DNA from 3 places in the Streptomyces sp. NPDC060232 genome. Region 3 is predicted to be linked to each of the others. Evidence: riboswitches for the same ligand, from Rfam matches in the RefSeq annotation. Region 3 holds a riboswitch; each other region holds the start of a gene.
The links. A riboswitch is a leader RNA that binds a small molecule or an ion and turns the genes downstream of it on or off. The one in region 3 is predicted to bind cyclic di-AMP.

Region 1: it holds a riboswitch for cyclic di-AMP, as region 3 does, so the genes downstream of both, ACFWFZ_RS29835 (transglycosylase family protein) here and ACFWFZ_RS14325 (LysM peptidoglycan-binding domain-containing M23 family metallopeptidase) in region 3, are expected to answer to the same signal.
Region 2: it holds a riboswitch for cyclic di-AMP, as region 3 does, so the genes downstream of both, ACFWFZ_RS21015 (M23 family metallopeptidase) here and ACFWFZ_RS14325 (LysM peptidoglycan-binding domain-containing M23 family metallopeptidase) in region 3, are expected to answer to the same signal.

Annotation. Positions count from the first base shown of each region.
Region 1 is NZ_JBHXAG010000027.1:50,416-56,177, reverse strand. Features, by position in the region: gene ACFWFZ_RS29850 (globin domain-containing protein) at 1-379, opposite strand, end outside; gene ACFWFZ_RS29845 (cytochrome P450) at 525-1,820, shown strand; gene ACFWFZ_RS29840 (transglycosylase family protein) at 1,978-2,943, shown strand; cyclic di-AMP (ydaO/yuaA leader) riboswitch at 3,221-3,392, shown strand; gene ACFWFZ_RS29835 (transglycosylase family protein) at 3,396-4,109, shown strand; gene eno (phosphopyruvate hydratase) at 4,381-5,667, shown strand; gene ACFWFZ_RS29825 (septum formation initiator family protein) at 5,757-5,762, shown strand, end outside.
Region 2 is NZ_JBHXAG010000014.1:36,145-41,906, forward strand. Features, by position in the region: gene ACFWFZ_RS21005 (M16 family metallopeptidase) at 1-587, shown strand, start outside; gene ACFWFZ_RS21010 (M16 family metallopeptidase) at 608-1,975, shown strand; cyclic di-AMP (ydaO/yuaA leader) riboswitch at 2,190-2,349, shown strand; gene ACFWFZ_RS21015 (M23 family metallopeptidase) at 2,362-3,162, shown strand; gene ACFWFZ_RS21020 (GntR family transcriptional regulator) at 3,364-4,038, shown strand; gene ACFWFZ_RS21025 (HPr family phosphocarrier protein) at 4,267-4,548, opposite strand; gene ACFWFZ_RS21030 (GNAT family N-acetyltransferase) at 4,746-5,762, shown strand, end outside.
Region 3 is NZ_JBHXAG010000008.1:138,090-143,851, reverse strand. Features, by position in the region: gene ACFWFZ_RS14335 (aspartate aminotransferase family protein) at 1-1,280, shown strand, start outside; gene ACFWFZ_RS14330 (tyrosine-protein phosphatase) at 1,346-2,137, opposite strand; cyclic di-AMP (ydaO/yuaA leader) riboswitch at 2,419-2,626, shown strand; gene ACFWFZ_RS14325 (LysM peptidoglycan-binding domain-containing M23 family metallopeptidase) at 2,631-3,596, shown strand; gene ACFWFZ_RS14320 (SGNH/GDSL hydrolase family protein) at 3,760-4,545, shown strand; gene ACFWFZ_RS14315 (MBL fold metallo-hydrolase) at 5,158-5,762, shown strand, end outside.

The sequences.
Region 1 (5,762 bases), on a different contig from region 3:
TGGCGTCGGCGATCACCTGGTAGGCCTCGGTCCAGGCCTTCTCCACCCGCGGGGTCCAGGCTTCGCCGGAGGTCTCGGCGAGCGCGGCGAGCAGGCTGGAGCCGACGACCGCGTAGTGCTCGGGGCGGACCAGGAACTTGCGGTGGTCGCGGCCCAGGTCGCGCAGGTAGGGGCCGAGGGTCTCGTCGTCGCCGAGACGGGAGATGACGTGGGTGAGCGCGGCGAAGAGCCGGTCCCGCTGGCGTTCCATGTCCTCGGAGGAGACCGGGAAGAGGTCACGGACTCCGGGGTTGTGCCAGAACAGGTGCGAGTAGAAGAACTTGACGGCGTGTTCGGCCCGTCTCTCCACCACCGCGAAACTGCTTTTCAAGATCCTCACGTCCACACAACCGAAGGTAGGAGTGCCGGACGGGGCGAGGTCAAGCGTTGTCCGATCTACGGACAGCCTCGGCGAAGCAGTCATATGGGACGGCTGGCCGCGGCCCGGGCCGGTCCGCCGGGGCGCGGCGGCTACTGTCGGGGACATGCACGATCAGTCGTCCACTCCCTCCGTCGGCGCGGCGCCCGAACTCTTCACGTGGGAGTTCGCGACCGACCCCTACCCGGCCTACGCATGGCTGCGCGAGCACTCCCCGGTGCACCGCACGAAGCTCCCCAGCGGGGTCGAGGCCTGGCTCGTCACCCGTTACGCGGACGCCCGCCAGGCCCTCGCCGACCAGCGGCTCAGCAAGAATCCGGCGCACCACGCAGAGCCCGCGCACGCCAAGGGCAAGACCGGGATCCCGGGGGAGCGCAAGGCGGAGCTGATGACGCATCTGCTGAACATCGACCCTCCGGACCACACCCGGCTGCGGCGTCTGGTGTCGAAGGCGTTCACCCCGCGCAGGGTCGCCGAGTTCGCCCCGCGGGTGCAGGCGCTCACCGATCACCTGATCGACGGGTTCGCGGGGAGGGGGGAGGCGGACCTCATCCACGAGTTCGCCTTCCCGCTGCCCATCTACGCCATCTGCGAGATGCTCGGAGTACCGCGCGAGGACCAGGACGACTTCCGCGACTGGGCCGGGATGATGATCCGCCACGGCGGCGGTCCGCGGGGCGGGGTCGCCCGGTCGGTGAAGCAGATGCGGACCTATCTCGGTGAACTCATCCACCGTAAAAGGGATGATCTGGGCGACGATCTGATGTCCGACCTGATCCGGGCGAGCGACCACGGCGACCATCTGACGGAGGGCGAGGCCACCGCGATGGCCTTCATCCTGCTCTTCGCCGGCTTCGAGACGACCGTGAACCTCATCGGCAACGGCGTCCACTCCCTCTTCATGAACCCCGTCCAACGCGAGCGCCTGCAGAGCTCCCTGGCCGCCGGGGAGAGCGGACTGCTGGCCACCGGCGTGGAGGAACTCCTGCGCTACGACGGCCCCGTGGAGCTGGCGACGTGGCGGTTCGCCACCGAGCCGCTGACCCTCGGCGGTGAGCGCGTCGAGACCGGCGATCCGGTCCTGGTCGTCCTCGCCGCCGCCGACCGGGACCCCGAGCGGTTCACCGACCCGGACACCCTCGACCTCTCCAGGGGCGACAACCAGCACCTCGGGTACGGGCACGGCATCCACTACTGCCTGGGCGCGCCGCTGGCCCGGCTCGAAGGAACGACCGCGCTCGCCACCCTGCTCACCCGCCTGCCGGACCTGGAACTCGCCGTTCCGCCCCAAGACCTGCGCTGGCGTGGGGGGTTGATCATGCGTGGGCTGCGTACTCTTCCCGTTCGCTTCACGGTTCAAAACACTTGCGCAGGATCTGATCAAAAGTCAGATCCTGCTTGAACTTGTGACAATCGTTCCGAGGCCGCTAGGTTCTGCCGTTACCCCGCTGTTATGCGAAAGGTGATCCCTCATGCTCTCCGGGAACGGCCGTCACAGACGACCCCGCCAGGTCCCCGCGCTGGTAGTCACAGCCGGAGTCACTGGCTCTGCGCTGGCCATGCCACTGCTTGCCGCCACCAGCGCCACCGCTGCCGACACCGCCACCTGGGACAAGGTGGCCGAGTGCGAGAGCGGCGGCTCGTGGAGCGCCAACTTCGGCAGTGGCGCGTACGGCGGCCTCCAGTTCACCCAGGAGCAGTGGGAGAACGCCGGCGGTCTGGACTTCGCCGAGCGGGCCGACCTCGCGAGCCGCTCGCAGCAGATAGCGGTGGCCGAGCGCGTGCTGGCCTCCCAGGGTCCGCAGGCCTGGCCGCTGTGCGCCGCCTCCGCCGGACTGGACCAGCAGGGTCCGGCCGCGGTCGTCGACCCCGGTCTGCCCGGCAGCCCCACCGTGGTGGGCCCCGCGCCGTCCCGCCCGGACGACACCGTGCCCTCCGCCAAGGGCGGCAAGCCGGCGACGGACTTCGGGCTCTCGACCGCGGAGACGCCGAGCCCCTCGGGCAGCCCGTTCCTGATCCCGGACGCGCCGTCCCTCGGACTGCCCGTCATGCCCGCGCCCGACGTCCCGACGACGCCGCCGGTCGACCCGGGTGCCCCGACCGACCCGGCGACCGGGCCGGTGAGCCCCGCCGACCCGACGGCCCCGGTCCTCCCGACCGACCCGACGGACCCGGCGGACCCGACGGCGCCCACGACCCCGCCGGTCACCCCGCGTCCGTCCCCGACCGACCCGACCGGCCCGACGGCCCCCGCGACCCCGGAGACCCCGGCGACCCCGGGCGCCACTCCGGCCGAGGGCAACGGCAAGCACCGCGGTGCGCCCTCCCCCGAGGAGGGCGCCGGGTCTGATGGCGCGTCGGACCCCGTCTACACGGTGCGGGAGGGCGACAGCCTGGCGACCATCGCGGTCGCCAAGGGTGTGAAGGGCGGCTGGAGCGGCCTCTACGCGGCCAACGAGCAGGTCATCGGCGAGGACGCCAACCTGATCAAGCCCGGGCAGAACCTGGATCTAACCATGCAATAAGGACAGTTGGTTCGCCCGGAAAGACCTTGATTGTCTGTTTTCTGCAAGTGAGACATGTGTCTCTTCCGGTCAACTGGCGTGTCTCGCCCGGGGGCTTCCGCAAACCCCGGCCTCACCTGCGCAAACACCGCTTCGGAGAGCGCAAGTAGGGGCCCTTTCTCCCCGATGTTCCTCGTTGAACATCGGGGAGAGCTGTGTCTACCTTCTGAATCGCTCGCCACCGCGAGCTCCTCCGACCGCATCGCCGAGTCCTGCCGGCGGACGGGGGGAACAGTCGTCGCGTCAAGCGCCGAAGGCAGGAGCGGGGGAACCAAGGTAGGTGCCGCGAGCGGCCGTTGAGAGACGGTCACGCAAGCGGCTTGGGGTTAAGCGGTGCGCCAGGTCGCATCGCCGGGCACTCACAGGCCCGAACCCGACAGCTCACCTCGTAGGCGTCGGTGAGGAGAAACCTCATGCTGCTTTCCGGCAAGGGCAAGCACCGTCGCGGCTCCAAGGCCGTTCGCATCGTCACGCTCGCCGGTGTCGCCGGCGTGGCCGTCGCCGCCCCCCTGATGACCGCGGGCGCCGCCAGTGCCGCCACCGCGTCCGAGTGGGACAAGGTCGCGCAGTGCGAGTCCGGCGGCAACTGGGCCATCAACACGGGCAACGGCTACTACGGCGGTCTGCAGTTCTCGTCCTCCACGTGGGCGGCCTTCGGCGGCAAGTCGTACGCCGCCCAGGCCAACCAGGCCTCGAAGGCGCAGCAGATAGCCGTGGCCGAGAAGGTCCTGAAGAAGCAGGGCAAGGGCGCCTGGCCGCACTGCGGCAAGGGCCTGTCGAACTCCTCGTACACCGGCGGCTCCTCCGAGGCTCCGGCTTCCACCAAGCCGAAGGCCGAGACGAAGAAGACCGAGACCAAGAAGACCAAGAAGACCGAGACCAAGGCCGCGCCGAAGAAGGACACCAAGCGCGCCGAGGCCCCGGTCACCCGCTCCGAGCGCACCGAGGCTCCGGCCGCGCCGAAGACCGGCAACGGCTCGTACGAGGTCAAGGCCGGCGACACCCTGGGCACCATCGCCGAGGCCAACGGCGTCAAGGGCGGCTGGCAGCAGCTGTTCGAGCTGAACAAGGACATCGTCTCGGACGCCGACCTGATCTTCCCGGGTCAGAAGCTCAAGCTCAGCTGACCGCTGCGGCAATAGCCGCGAAAGCGTACGCAACGCGCAGAACTCCACCGCCCGGCGCCCCTCCCCCCACGCGCCGGGCGGCGGTGTGTGCGAGAGCGGAACCCCCGTCATCCAGGGCTCTATGTCCGGGAAGAGGGGTATTCGGGCCCTTTTTCGTCCCAGGACCCGGGCGGTCGGCAGGGCGAGTGCCCGGATCCGGTTAGGCTCTAGTCGGCCAGGCCATCCCACGGCCTGACGCCACCGCACACCCAGCGTCACATCCCAGAAGGAGATGCTCGTGCCGTCCATCGACGTCGTCGTAGCCCGGGAAATCCTGGACTCCCGAGGCAATCCCACGGTCGAGGTCGAGGTGGGCCTCGACGACGGCAGCACCGGCCGTGCTGCCGTTCCGTCCGGCGCCTCCACCGGTGCCTTCGAGGCCATCGAGCTCCGTGACGGTGACCCCAACCGTTACATGGGCAAGGGTGTCGAGAAGGCCGTCCTCGCCGTCATCGAGCAGATCGGCCCGGAGCTCGTCGGCTACGACGCCACCGAGCAGCGCCTGATCGACCAGGCCATGTTCGACCTGGACGCCACCGACAACAAGGGCTCGCTCGGCGCCAACGCCATCCTCGGCGTCTCGCTCGCCGTCGCGCACGCCGCGTCCGAGGCCTCGGACCTCCCCCTCTTCCGCTACCTCGGCGGTCCGAACGCGCACCTGCTGCCCGTTCCGATGATGAACATCCTCAACGGTGGGTCGCACGCCGACTCCAACGTCGACATCCAGGAGTTCATGATCGCCCCGATCGGGGCGGAGTCCTTCTCCGAGGCGCTGCGCTGGGGCGCCGAGGTCTACCACACCCTCAAGAAGGTCCTGCACACCAAGGGCCTGTCCACCGGCCTCGGTGACGAGGGCGGCTTCGCCCCGAACCTGGAGTCCAACCGCGCTGCGCTCGACCTCATCATCGAGGCCATCAAGCAGGCCGGCTACACCCCGGGCAAGGACATCGCGCTCGCGCTCGACGTCGCCGCGTCCGAGTTCTACAAGGACGGCAAGTACGAGTTCGAGGGCCAGTCCCGCTCGGCCGCCGAGATGACCGACTACTACGCCGAGCTCGTCGAGGCGTACCCGCTCGTCTCCATCGAGGACCCGCTGTTCGAGGACGACTGGGCCGGCTGGAAGACGATCACCGACCGCCTGGGCGCCAAGGTCCAGATCGTCGGCGACGACCTCTTCGTCACCAACCCCGAGCGCCTCGCCCGCGGCATCGAGGAGGGCTCCGCGAACGCCCTGCTCGTGAAGGTGAACCAGATCGGTTCGCTGACCGAGACCCTCGACGCCGTCGAGATGGCCCAGCGCAACGGCTTCAAGTGCATGATGTCGCACCGCTCCGGCGAGACCGAGGACGTCACCATCGCCGACCTCGCCGTCGCCGTGAACTGCGGTCAGATCAAGACCGGCGCCCCGGCCCGCTCGGACCGCGTCGCCAAGTACAACCAGCTGCTGCGCATCGAGGAGATCCTCGACGACGCCGCGGTGTACGCGGGCCGCAGCGCCTTCCCGCGCTTCAAGGGCTAATCACGCTCTGCCTCCGTACGTCCCCGCACTCGGTCCCGTACCGTGTGCGGGGACGTATTGCGTAGTGCGTACAAAGGGGAGGCGGACCAATGGCC
Region 2 (5,762 bases), on a different contig from region 3:
TGATGGCCGCCTACCGCCTGCCGCACGACGGCACCCGCGAGTGCGACGCCGCCGACGTGGCGCTGACCATCCTGGGCGGCGGGGAGTCCTCGCTGCTCCACAACCGCCTGGTACGCCGCGACCAGACGGCCGTCGCCGCGGGATTCGGCGTGCTGCGCCTGGCCGGGGCGCCGTCGCTGGGCTGGCTGGACGTCAAGACCTCCAGCGGGGTCGAGATCCCCGCCATCGAGGCGGCCGTCGACGAGGAGCTCGCGCGGTTCGCCGCGGAGGGCCCGACCGCCGAGGAGATGGAGCGCGCCCAGGCGCAACTGGAGCGCGAATGGCTGGACCGGCTGAGCACGGTGGCCGGCCGCGCCGACGAACTCTGCCGCTACGCGGTGCTGTTCGGCGACCCGCAGCTGGCCCTCACCGCCGTCCAGCGCGTCCTCGACATCACCGCCGAGGAGGTGCAGGCCGTGGCCGCGGCCCGACTGCGTCCCGACAACCGCGTGGTGCTCGTCTACGAGCCCCTCGCGGCGGACGCGGCCGTGGGCGGAGAGGGCGAAGAGAACGCCGACAGCGACGAGAACGAGGGGGCGGAGCAGTGAGCGACACCGCAGCCGTCACGATGACCTTCCACCCGCGCCCGCAGGCCGGCGAGCCGCAGCCGTGGGCCTTCCCGGCCCCCGAGCGCTCGACGCTGCTCAACGGGCTGACCCTGCTGCGCTGCCACCGGCCGGGCCAGCAGGTCGTCGCGGTCGAGGTGAACCTCACCGCGCCCCTGGACGCCGAGCCCGAGGGCCTGGACGGCGTGGCGACCATCATGGCGCGCGCCCTGTCGGAGGGCACCGACAAGCACTCCGCCGAGGAGTTCGCGGCCGAGCTGGAGCGCTGCGGAGCCACCCTCGACGCGCACGCCGACCACCCGGGCCTGCGGGTCTCCCTGGAGGTGCCCGCCTCCCGGCTGGCCAAGGCGCTGAGCCTGCTCGCCGAGGCGCTGCGCGCGCCCGCCTTCGCCGACGCCGAGGTCGACCGGCTGGTGCGCAACCGGCTCGACGAGATCCCGCACGAGCTGGCCAACCCCCAGCGCCGCGCCGCCAAGCAGCTCTCCAAGGAGCTCTTCCCGGCGTCCCTGCGGATGTCCCGGCCGCGCCAGGGCACCGAGGAGACGGTCGCCCGCATCGACTCCGCCGCCGTACGTGCCTTCTACGAGGCCCACGTACGCCCCGCCACCGCCACCGCGGTGGTCGTCGGCGACCTGACCGGCATCGACCTGGACGCCGTGCTGGCGGACACCCTGGGCGCCTGGACCGGCGACACCGCCGAGGCGCGCCCCGTGCCGCCCGTGACCGCCGACGACACCGGCCGCGTGGTCATCGTCGACCGGCCGGGGGCGGTCCAGACGCAGCTGCTGATCGGACGCATCGGGGCGGACCGGCACGACCGCGTCTGGGCGGCCCAGGTGCTGGGCACGTACTGCCTGGGCGGCACCCTCACCTCCCGCCTGGACAAGGTGCTGCGCGAGGAGAAGGGGTACACCTACGGCGTGCGGGCCTTCGGCCAGGTGCTGCGCTCCACCGCCGACGGCAAGGGCGCCTGCATGCTCGCGATCAGCGGCTCGGTGGACACCCCCAACACCGGACCGGCGCTGGAGGACCTCTGGAAGGTGCTGCGCACCCTCGCGGAGGGCGGTCTGACCGACGCCGAGCGCGATGTGGCCGTGCAGAACCTGGTGGGCGTGGCCCCGCTGAAGTTCGAGACGGCGGCCTCGGTCGCCGGGACCCTGGCCGACCAGGTCGAGCAGGAGCTGCCGGACGACTACCAGGCGCAGCTGTACGCGCAGTTGGCCGAAACCGGCACGGTGGAGGCCACCACGGCCGTCGTGAAGGCGTTCCCGGCGGACCGGCTGGTCACGATCCTGGTGGGCGACGCGGCGGTGATCGAGGAGCCCGTGCGGGCCCTCGGGATCGGTGACGTCACGGTGGTCGCCAACTGACGTCGCGGGCGCCCGGATGACGGGCAACTGACGCACCTTTCAAGGGGCTCCGGCGATTTTCCGCCGGAGCCCCTTTTGTCCGGTTGATGGCGAGGTTGCTTGTATGCGGTGTGGCGTACGCAACAAAAGGGCGCGTCTGTTTGGCGATTGACTGATGATCCGCCTAGCGTCATCCGTGCTGTTCGTCAGTTGTGCCCGCCGCACCCGCGGCACCGGACAGCGATCGCCGAGTCCCCGTCAGGCGCGAGCCTGGGGAGCCGGGGACCCACATCAGTCCCTGGGGTGAATCGGACCCCCTCGCAAGAGGAGGCCCGTAGGAGACCTTCCTGCTCCGAACCCGTCAGCTAACCCGGTAGGCGAGAAGGAAGGAAAGGATCAAACCCTTCATGGCGTTTGGCAGTCGTCCCGCTGGTACCGGCAAGCACCGTGGTTCCAGCCGCCTGAGCAAGAAGACCGCCGGCTACGCCGGTATCGCCGCGATCGCCACCACGGGTGTGGTCGGCTCCCTCGCCGCCCCGGCCTTCGCCGCGGACAACCACAGCAGCTCCGCCCCGGAGAACGGGCTGGGTGCCGTCGTCGTCGCCGAGGACCTCGCGGGCGACATCCAGGACCAGGCAGAGGCCCAGCAGCGCGCCGCCGAGCACGCCGCCGCCAAGGCCCAGGCCGAGGCCGACGCCAAGCAGAAGGCCGCCGAGGCCAAGCGCCTCGCCGAGGCCAAGGCGAAGGCCGAGCGCGAGGCCGCCGAGCGCGCCGCCCGCGAAGAGGAGCGCAAGCGCCTCAACACCTTCGTCTCCCCGCTGAACGGCTCCTACGTCAGCACGCAGTACAAGGCCGGCGGCGGCATGTGGTCCTCCGGCAGCCACACCGGCATCGACTTCCACGCCGCCTCCGGCACCTCGGTCCACGCGGTGGGCCTCGGCACCGTCGTCGAGGCCGGCTGGGGCGGCGCGTACGGCAACAACGTCGTCATCAAGCACAACGACGGCACGTTCACGCAGTACGGCCACCTGTCCTCGCTGAGCGTCTCCGTCGGCCAGCAGGTCACCCCGGGCCAGCAGATCGGCCTGTCGGGCTCCACCGGCAACTCCAGCGGCCCGCACCTGCACTTCGAGGCCCGCACCGGCTCGCAGTACGGCTCGGACATCGACCCGATCGCGTACCTGCGCTCGCACGGCGTCAGCCTCTGACCCGTTCCGCGGCCCACCGAGTACCGCGCACAGCTTCACGAAGGCCCCGCCTCCCGAGCCGGGGTCTTCGTGTTTTTGCGTTCCGGCGCAATGTTTCGGATTTCCGTCCGCTCTCGAAATCTTGCTGTGCTGCAATAGAGTCGTTGTGTGCGCGTGGGTGCGCACGGGGGCTGGCGGTCGGAAATAGGCGGAGGTTCGGTCTTGCGTATTCCTGCGCACGCGGTATGCACGGCAATTCGCGACGACATCGTCTCCGGGGTGTTCGAACCAGGCGGTCGGCTGACCGAGGAGGTGCTGGCCCGGCGGTACGGGGTCTCGCGGGTACCGGTGCGCGAGGCGTTGCGGACCCTGGAGTCCGAGGGCTTCGTGACCACGCGCCGCCACGCCGGCGCCTGTGTGGCCGAGCCCACCGCGCAGGAGGCCGCGGACCTCCTGGAGTTGCGGATGCTGCTGGAGCCGCTGGCGGCGTCCAGGGCCGCCCGGCGCCGCACCGACGCCCACCTCAAGGTGCTGCGGGGGCTGGTCAGGCTGGGTCAGGAGCGGGCCAGGCGGGGCCAGGGCGAGGACCTGAGGGCGCTCGGGGGCTGGTTCCACGAGACGCTCGCACAGGCCTCCGCAAGCCCCGGACTGATCGCGCTGCTCACGCAGATGCGGCACAAGGTGGCGTGGATGTTCGTGGTGGAGGCGCCCGCCCGGCCCGCGGAGTCCTGGGCGGAGCACGGCGCGATCGTCGACGCGGTGGCGCGCGGCGACGCCGAGCGGGCGCGCACCCTGGCCGCGATCCACGCCGATCGCGCGACTGCCGCGCACCGGCTGAGGCGGCATCCGGTGAGCACTTCGCAACCTGCCGTAAACATGTCGGGCGGCCGGCATTAACAGGAGCCGTATACAAAGGGTGGAATGGCGGGAATTAGCGGCCGCCGGTGGTGGCGGGGTAATTCGCCGTGTCGAATTCCTGCGGAGCGGCCGTAAAGTGGCGGTGCGCGCCGCTCGGCAGGCCGAGTCGCATTCGTTTCTCTGAATTCCGTGCGAACGCCGAAGCCGGGTCCCCCTCGCGAGGGGGACCCGGCTTCGGCGCAGGTGTCGGTGGGAGAACCCGAAGGGTCAGACCGTCTCGGGGAGCTCTTCGAGGCCCTCGGCGACCAGCTTCGCGAGGCGGTCCAGGGCGGCCTCCGCACCCTCGGCCTCGGAGGCGAGGACGATCTCCTCGCCGCCTTGGGCGCCCAGGCCCAGCACCGCCAGCATGGAGGCGGCGTTGACGGGGTCGCCGCCGGACTTCGCGATGGTCACCGGGACGCCGGAAGCGGTCGTCGCACGGACGAAGATCGAGGCGGGACGAGCGTGCAGGCCCTCGGCCCAACCGACGTTGACGCGGCGCTCTGCCATGGTGATGCCCTTCAGGTTCTTACGGTTGTCTAGACCAGTCTCTCACGGCGCCCCGAATGCTCGGACCGGCCCTCGGTCTGGATCCCCTGATTCCGCCGACGAACGAGCTTCCCCAGCTTGCACCGGTTCGTCCCGGCTTGCCTACTACGCCGCGCGAACGCCGTCCCGCCCGGTCCGGCCCGGTCCGGCCGTAAGGTATGCGCATGACCATAGAGTCGGACCCGTCCTACCCGGCCCACTGGGAAGCCGACGTCGTCCTCCGCGACGGCGGCACCGCCCGGATCAGGCCCATCACCACCGAGGACGCCGGCCGGCTCGTCAGCTTCTACGAGCAGGTCTCGGACGAGTCGAAGTACTACCGCTTCTTCGCGCCCTACCCCCGCCTCTCCGACCGCGACGTGCACCGCTTCACGCACCACGACTACGTGGACCGGGTGGGCCTCGCCGCGACCGTCGGCGAGGAGTTCATCGGCACCGTCCGCTACGACCGCATCGGCCCGGACGGCCGCCCCGCCTCCGCCCCCGCCGACGAGGCCGAGGTCGCCTTCCTCGTCCAGGACGCCCACCAGGGCCGTGGCGTCGCCTCCGCGCTCCTCGAACACATCGGCGCGGTGGCCCGGGAGCGCGGCATCCGCCGGTTCGCCGCCGAGGTGCTGCCCGCCAACACCAAGATGATCAAGGTGTTCACGGACGCCGGCTACCAGCAGAAGCGCAGCTTCGAGGACGGCTCCGTCCACCTCACCCTCGACCTCGAACCCACCGCCGAGTCCCTCGCCGTGCAGCGCGCCCGGGAACAGCGCGCCGAAGCCCGCTCCGTGCAGCGCCTGCTGGCCCCCGGCTCGGTGGCCGTCGTCGGGGTCAGCCGCTCCGGCGCCGGCGTGGGCGCGGCCGCCCTGCGCAACCTGCGCGACAGCGGCTTCCACGGCCACCTCTACGCCGTCAACGAGGCCGCCACCCGCGACCTCCTCGACGGGGTGCGGGCCTACCGCACCGTCGAGGCCATCGGCGCCCCCGTCGACCTCGCGGTGATCGCGGTCCCGGCCGACCGGGTCCCCGACGCGGTGGCCGCCTGCGGCGAGCACGGCGTGCAGGGGCTCGTCGTCCTCTCCGCCGGATACGGGGACAGCGGCCCGGCCGGACTCGCCCGCCAGCGCGAGCTGCTGCGGCAGGTGCGCTCCTACGGGATGCGCCTCATCGGACCCAACGCCTACGGG
Region 3 (5,762 bases):
CCATCGGCTTCGACAAGGTCTACGAGCGGGCCGAGGGAGCCCACTTCTGGGACGCGGACGGCAACGACTACCTCGACATGCTGGCCGGCTTCGGGGTGATGGGCCTCGGCCGCCACCACCCCGTCGTCCGACGGGCCCTGCACGACGTCCTGGACGCCCAGCTCGCAGACCTCACACGCTTCGACTGCCAGCCGCTGCCCGGACTGCTGGCCGAGAAGCTCCTCTCGTACAGCCCGCACCTGGACCGCGTCTTCTTCGGCAACAGCGGCACCGAGGCGGTAGAGACGGCCCTGAAGTTCGCCCGGTACGCCACCGGGCGGCCCAGGATCCTCTACTGCGACCACGCCTTCCACGGGCTGACGGCCGGCTCGCTCTCGGTCAACGGCGAGGGCGGGTTCCGGGACGGCTTCGCACCGCTGCTGCCCGACACCAAGGTCGCGCTGGGCGACCTGGCAGCCCTGGAGCGCGAGCTGCAGCGCGGCGACGTCGCCGCCTTCGTCGTCGAGCCGATCCAGGGCAAGGGGGTCCTCGCGGCCCCGCCCGGCTTCCTGCGCGCCGCGCAGGAGCTGCTGCACCGGCACAAGGCCCTGCTGATCGCGGACGAGGTGCAGACCGGACTGGGACGCACCGGGGACTTCTACGCGTACCAGCACGAGCCGGGTGTGGAGCCCGACCTGGTGTGCGTGGCCAAGGCGCTGTCGGGCGGCTACGTGCCGGTCGGCGCGACCCTGGGCAAGGACTGGATCTTCAAGAAGGTCTACTCGTCCATGGACCGGGTGCTCGTGCACTCCGCGAGCTTCGGGTCCAACGCGCAGGCGATGGCGGCCGGGCTGGCGGTGCTGTCCGTCATGGAGGACGAGCACCTCGTGGACCGGGCCCGGACGACGGGTGACCTGCTGCGCGGGCGGCTCGCCGCCCTGGTGGACGAGTACGAGCTGCTGCACGAGGTGCGCGGGCGCGGGCTGATGATCGGCATCGAGTTCGGCCGGCCGTCCTCGCTGGGGCTGCGCAGCCGCTGGACGGTGCTGCAGGCGGCCCGCAAGGGCCTTTTCGCGCAGATGGTCGTGGCGCCGCTGCTCCAGAAGCACCGGATCCTCACGCAGGTCTCCGGGGACCACCTGGAGGTGATCAAGCTGATTCCGCCGCTGGTGCTGGACGAGCGGGACGTCGACCGGTTCGTCGGCGCCTTCCGCGAGGTCATGGACGAGGCGCACGGCGGGTCCGCTCTGATGTGGGACTTCGGCAGGACGCTGGTGAAGCAGGCCGTCGCGGCGCGCTGACGGCCTGCCTCCGCGGTGTCCGTCCCCGGTGTCCGTCGCCCGGTACGCGTCCCTCGGCGGGCGGATCAGACCAGCAGCCGGTCCCGGAGCCGGTCGAGGGTCTCGGGCGTCAGCCCGAGGCCCTGCGCCAGGTAGCGGTCCACCCCGCCCCAGACCTGGTCGATGGTGTCGAAGGCGGCGATCAGGTACTCGGCGCGGGCGTCGAAGAGCGGCGCGAGCAGCTCCATCACCTCGGGCGAGCGGGCCTCGGCCGACGCGGAGCTGCGGTGCACCCGGTAGCGGCGGTGCGGGGCGTTGGACTCCAGGTAGTCCGCCACGATCGCCTCGCGCTCGACGCCGACCGCGAGGAGGGTGACGGCGACGGAGAGCCCCGCCCGGTCCTTGCCGGCCGCGCAGTGCAGGAGGGCGGGGACGCTGTCCTCGGCGAGGGCGTGGACGACCCGGCTGTGCTCGGTGGTGCGGTCGCGGATGATCCGGCGGTAGGAGTCCGACATCCGGGCCGCCGCCTTGCCGTCACCCAGGATCGAGCGGAGCTGGTCGAGGTCGCCGTCGCGGACCAGCCGCCAGAACTCCCGGCCGTCCGCCGGGTCCGAGAGCGGGATGTTGACGTTCCGTACGCCGGGCAGTTCGACGTCCGGGCCCTCCAGGGCGTGATCGGCGCCGTTGCGGAAGTCGAAGACGGTGTGGAGACCGAGCGAAGTGAGGAACTCTGCATCAGTTTCGGTGGCATGTGCGAGATGTCCGCTTCGGAAGAGTCGTCCCGTCCCGACCGTTCGTCCATCAGAAGTCGGCAATCCGCCCACATCGCGGAAATTGCGCACTCCGGTCAGCTCCGGCTCCTGTATCTGCTGGGTCAAGGGAACTCCTCCGCCTCTCGTGGGGGCTCTGTCCGAATTGAGCTACTTGGCGCCAACTTGCAATAACCGGAGGCGAGATCGGGCACGTCCCCGTGAGCCAGATCATACGGTGACCGTGAGTGCCTGATCGCCGAGGCCGAATGGCCCGGTGGGGACGGCTGTTGGCGGAGCGGAATGGACAGAGGGTGACCGGAATTCCGGCGGTCCCTCATACCTGTGAATCCGTCAGGGAATTCGCAGCTTGTTCGGCGTGCCCGCAAGGGATTACCTTCGCGATCGATCCGGGTGGATCGCCGAATCCTGCCGCCGCCCGGAAACCGCACCCGAACCATTTCGCGCGGCAGGAGCGGGGGAACCAGGTAAGCCGCTGTTCCGGAGATCTTTCCTCCGGTACGGCTCGGGGTGAAGCCGTTCATGTCCCGTGCATGTACGGCCGGACATCTCCAGTCCGAACCCGACAGCTCACCTCGCAGGCGCCGGAGAGGAATGCGCCATGCCTGCAAAGGGTAAGCACCGCCGTCCCAAGTCCCTTTCCATTTCCCGCGGATTCGCGGTCGCAGGCACCGGCGGCGCGGCCCTCGCCCTGCCGCTGATGGGTGCCGCCGGCGCCAACGCGGCCGGCGCCCCGGCGGCGGCCCCCGCCGTCGTACCCGCGGTGGCCCCGCAGGCCCCTGCCGCCCTCCAGGCCGCGCCCGCCGCTCCCGCGGCCGCCGTGCAGGCCGCGCCGACCGTCTACACGGTCGTCCCCGGCGACTGCCTCTCCGAGATCGCCGCGGAGCGCAACCTCTCCGGCGGCTGGCAGCAGCTGTACGCCGACAACCGCGAGGCGGTCGGCACCAACCCGTCGCTGATCCACCCCGGCCTGAAGCTGACCCTCGGCGGCCGCGGTGAAGCCGCCGCACCGGTCGACGCCGTCCCCGCCCCGCGCACCGCCCCCCAGGCCGCGCCGAAGGCGGCCCCGAAGGCGGCGAAGCCGGCCGGCCGCCCCGCCGCCCCGCAGGCGCGGCAGGACTCCGCCCCTGCGGCCCCGGCCCCCGCCGCGCAGCCCGCCGCCTCCGGCTTCGTGGCCCCGGTCAGCGGCGGCGTCTCCACCCAGTACAAGGTCGCGGGCGCCATGTGGTCATCCGGCTACCACACCGGCGTCGACTTCATCGCCCCCATGGGCACCACCGTCAGGGCCGTCGGCGCCGGCACCGTCGTCTCCGCCGGCTGGAGCGGCTCGTACGGCAACGAGGTCGTCATCCGGCACGCGGACGGCAAGTACTCCCAGTACGCCCACCTCTCCCAGCTCTCGGTCTCCTCCGGCCAGAGCGTCACCTCCGGCCAGAGCATCGGCCTCTCCGGCTCCACGGGCAACTCGACCGGCCCGCACCTGCACTTCGAGATCCGTACGAGCCCGTCCTACGGCTCGGACATGGACCCCATCGCCTACCTCCGCTCGAAGGGCGCCAGCCTCTGACGGCACCCGCCGACGGAGCACCGACACGCGTGAGGCCGGGACCCGAGGGGGGTCCCGGCCTCACGTGTACTTATTCCTTATGCCCGGCGTGGTAGAGATCACGGCCCGTCAACCCCTCATTACGTTGGCGTAGGTTGCTTGCGGGAGTGAAGGATGGGTTCTCGTGGCAGCGACGACGACGAAACTCAAGACCATCGGCTCGTACGCGGCGATCGGGGACAGCTTCACAGAGGGCGTGGGGGACCCGGGGCCTGGGGATTCTTTTCTCGGCTGGGCGGACCGGCTCGCCGTGCTCCTGGCCGATCAGCGCGACGAGCACGACTTCCGGTACGCGAACCTCGCGGTGCGCGGCAAGCTCCTCGACCAGATCGTGGCGGACCAGGTGCCGAGGGCCAAGGCCCTCGCCCCGGACCTGGTCACCTTCTGCGCGGGCGGCAACGACATCATCCGGCCCGGCAGCGACCCGGACGACGTGGCGGAACGGTTCGAGGCGGCCGTGGCCGACCTCACCGGAGCCGTCGGCCGCGTCATGATCACCACCGGCTTCGACACCCGGGGAGTGCCCGTCCTCAAACACCTCCGCGGCAAGGTCGCGACGTACAGCGCGCACGTGCGCGCCATCGCCGACCGCTACGACTGCCCGGTCCTCGACCTCTGGTCGCTGAAGTCCGTACAGGACCGGCGCGCCTGGGACGCGGACCGGCTGCACCTCTCGCCCGAGGGACACACCCGCGTCGCACTGCGCGCCGCGCAGGTCCTCGGCCTGGAGGTGCCCGCCGACCCCGACCAGCCGTGGCCGCAGCTGCGCCCGCGCGGCTCGGTGGACGTGACCCGCGACAACATCCAGTGGGCCCGCGAGTACCTGGTGCCGTGGATCGGCCGCCGGCTGCGCGGCGAGTCCTCCGGAGATCACGTCGAGGCCAAGCGGCCGGACCTCCTGCCGCTCTAGGGTCTGTATCGAGTTGCCCCGCGGCGTCGCGACGCCCGGCACGCACCCTCGGCGCACGAGCCACATGCCCTAGTAGCTCCGCTACGAGGACATTCGTCCCGCACGCCGAGGGCACGCACCGAACGCCGCTCCTTGCTCCACGGGGCCACTCGATACAGACCCTAGTGCCGCGTCAGGCGACGTTCGCCCCGTCGCGGCGTCCGGCACGCACTCTTGCCACACCGGCCGAAAGCCACGTACGTCCCGTACGAGCGCTCCCGGCCGGCACGCCGAGAGCACGCACCGGACGCCGCTCCTGACGGGCAAACGTCGCCTGACGCGGCACTGGCCAGCTCCTGTCGTCAAGGTCCCGCCGGGCCCGCGGCGCCCGCACCGCACCTCGCCGCGTGGTCGGGGCGCCCCCGTACGTCCGGTACGCGGGCGCCCCTCCGCCTTGCGCTGCACGGCGCCGGACACCGCGGGCCTCACCGGCGCTCCTTCGACGACAGGACCCAGCGGCAGGACACCGACACGAGGGGGCGGGAGCGGCAGGCGGAATCCTTCGGGGCCGGTGTGCGTTTGCATGGTCGTGGCCACACGACCGCACCGACCCCACCCCTCCCTGGAGGCGCTTTGACCGGCTCCCGTCCCCTCCGTCCGCGGCTGCGCGCCCTGCGGCCCGAAGCCTTCGGCGCGGACCCGTCCGGCGCCCGGCTGGAGCGGATCCGCCGCTCGCCGAACTTCGCCGACGGGGTCTTCCAGAACCCGGTCGGGGCCCGGAACAGGCCGTCGGGGTCGATGGCGGAGTTCGCGAAGATCTACTTCCACCGCGAGCAGCGGATCCGGCGCAGCCCGGGGTCTGCGATCCCGGTGCACCCGACCACCCTCGCGGACCTGGCGAAGCCGCCGGTGAGCGGCCTGCGTCTTACCTGGATGGGGCACTCCAGCGTGCTCGCGGAGATCGACGGGCACCGGGTGCTGTTCGACCCGGTGTGGGGCGAGCGCTGCTCCCCCTTCCCCTTCGCCGGCCCCAAGCGGCTGCACCCGGTCCCGGTCCCGCTGGCCGCGCTGGGCGAGGTCGACGTCGTCGTCATCTCTCACGACCACTACGACCACCTCGACCTGCCGACGATCAAGGCACTGGCCGGTACGGACACGGTCTTCGCCGTCCCGCTCGGAGTCGGCGCGCACCTGGAGCGCTGGGGCGTGCCGGCCGACCGGCTGCGCGAGCTCGACTG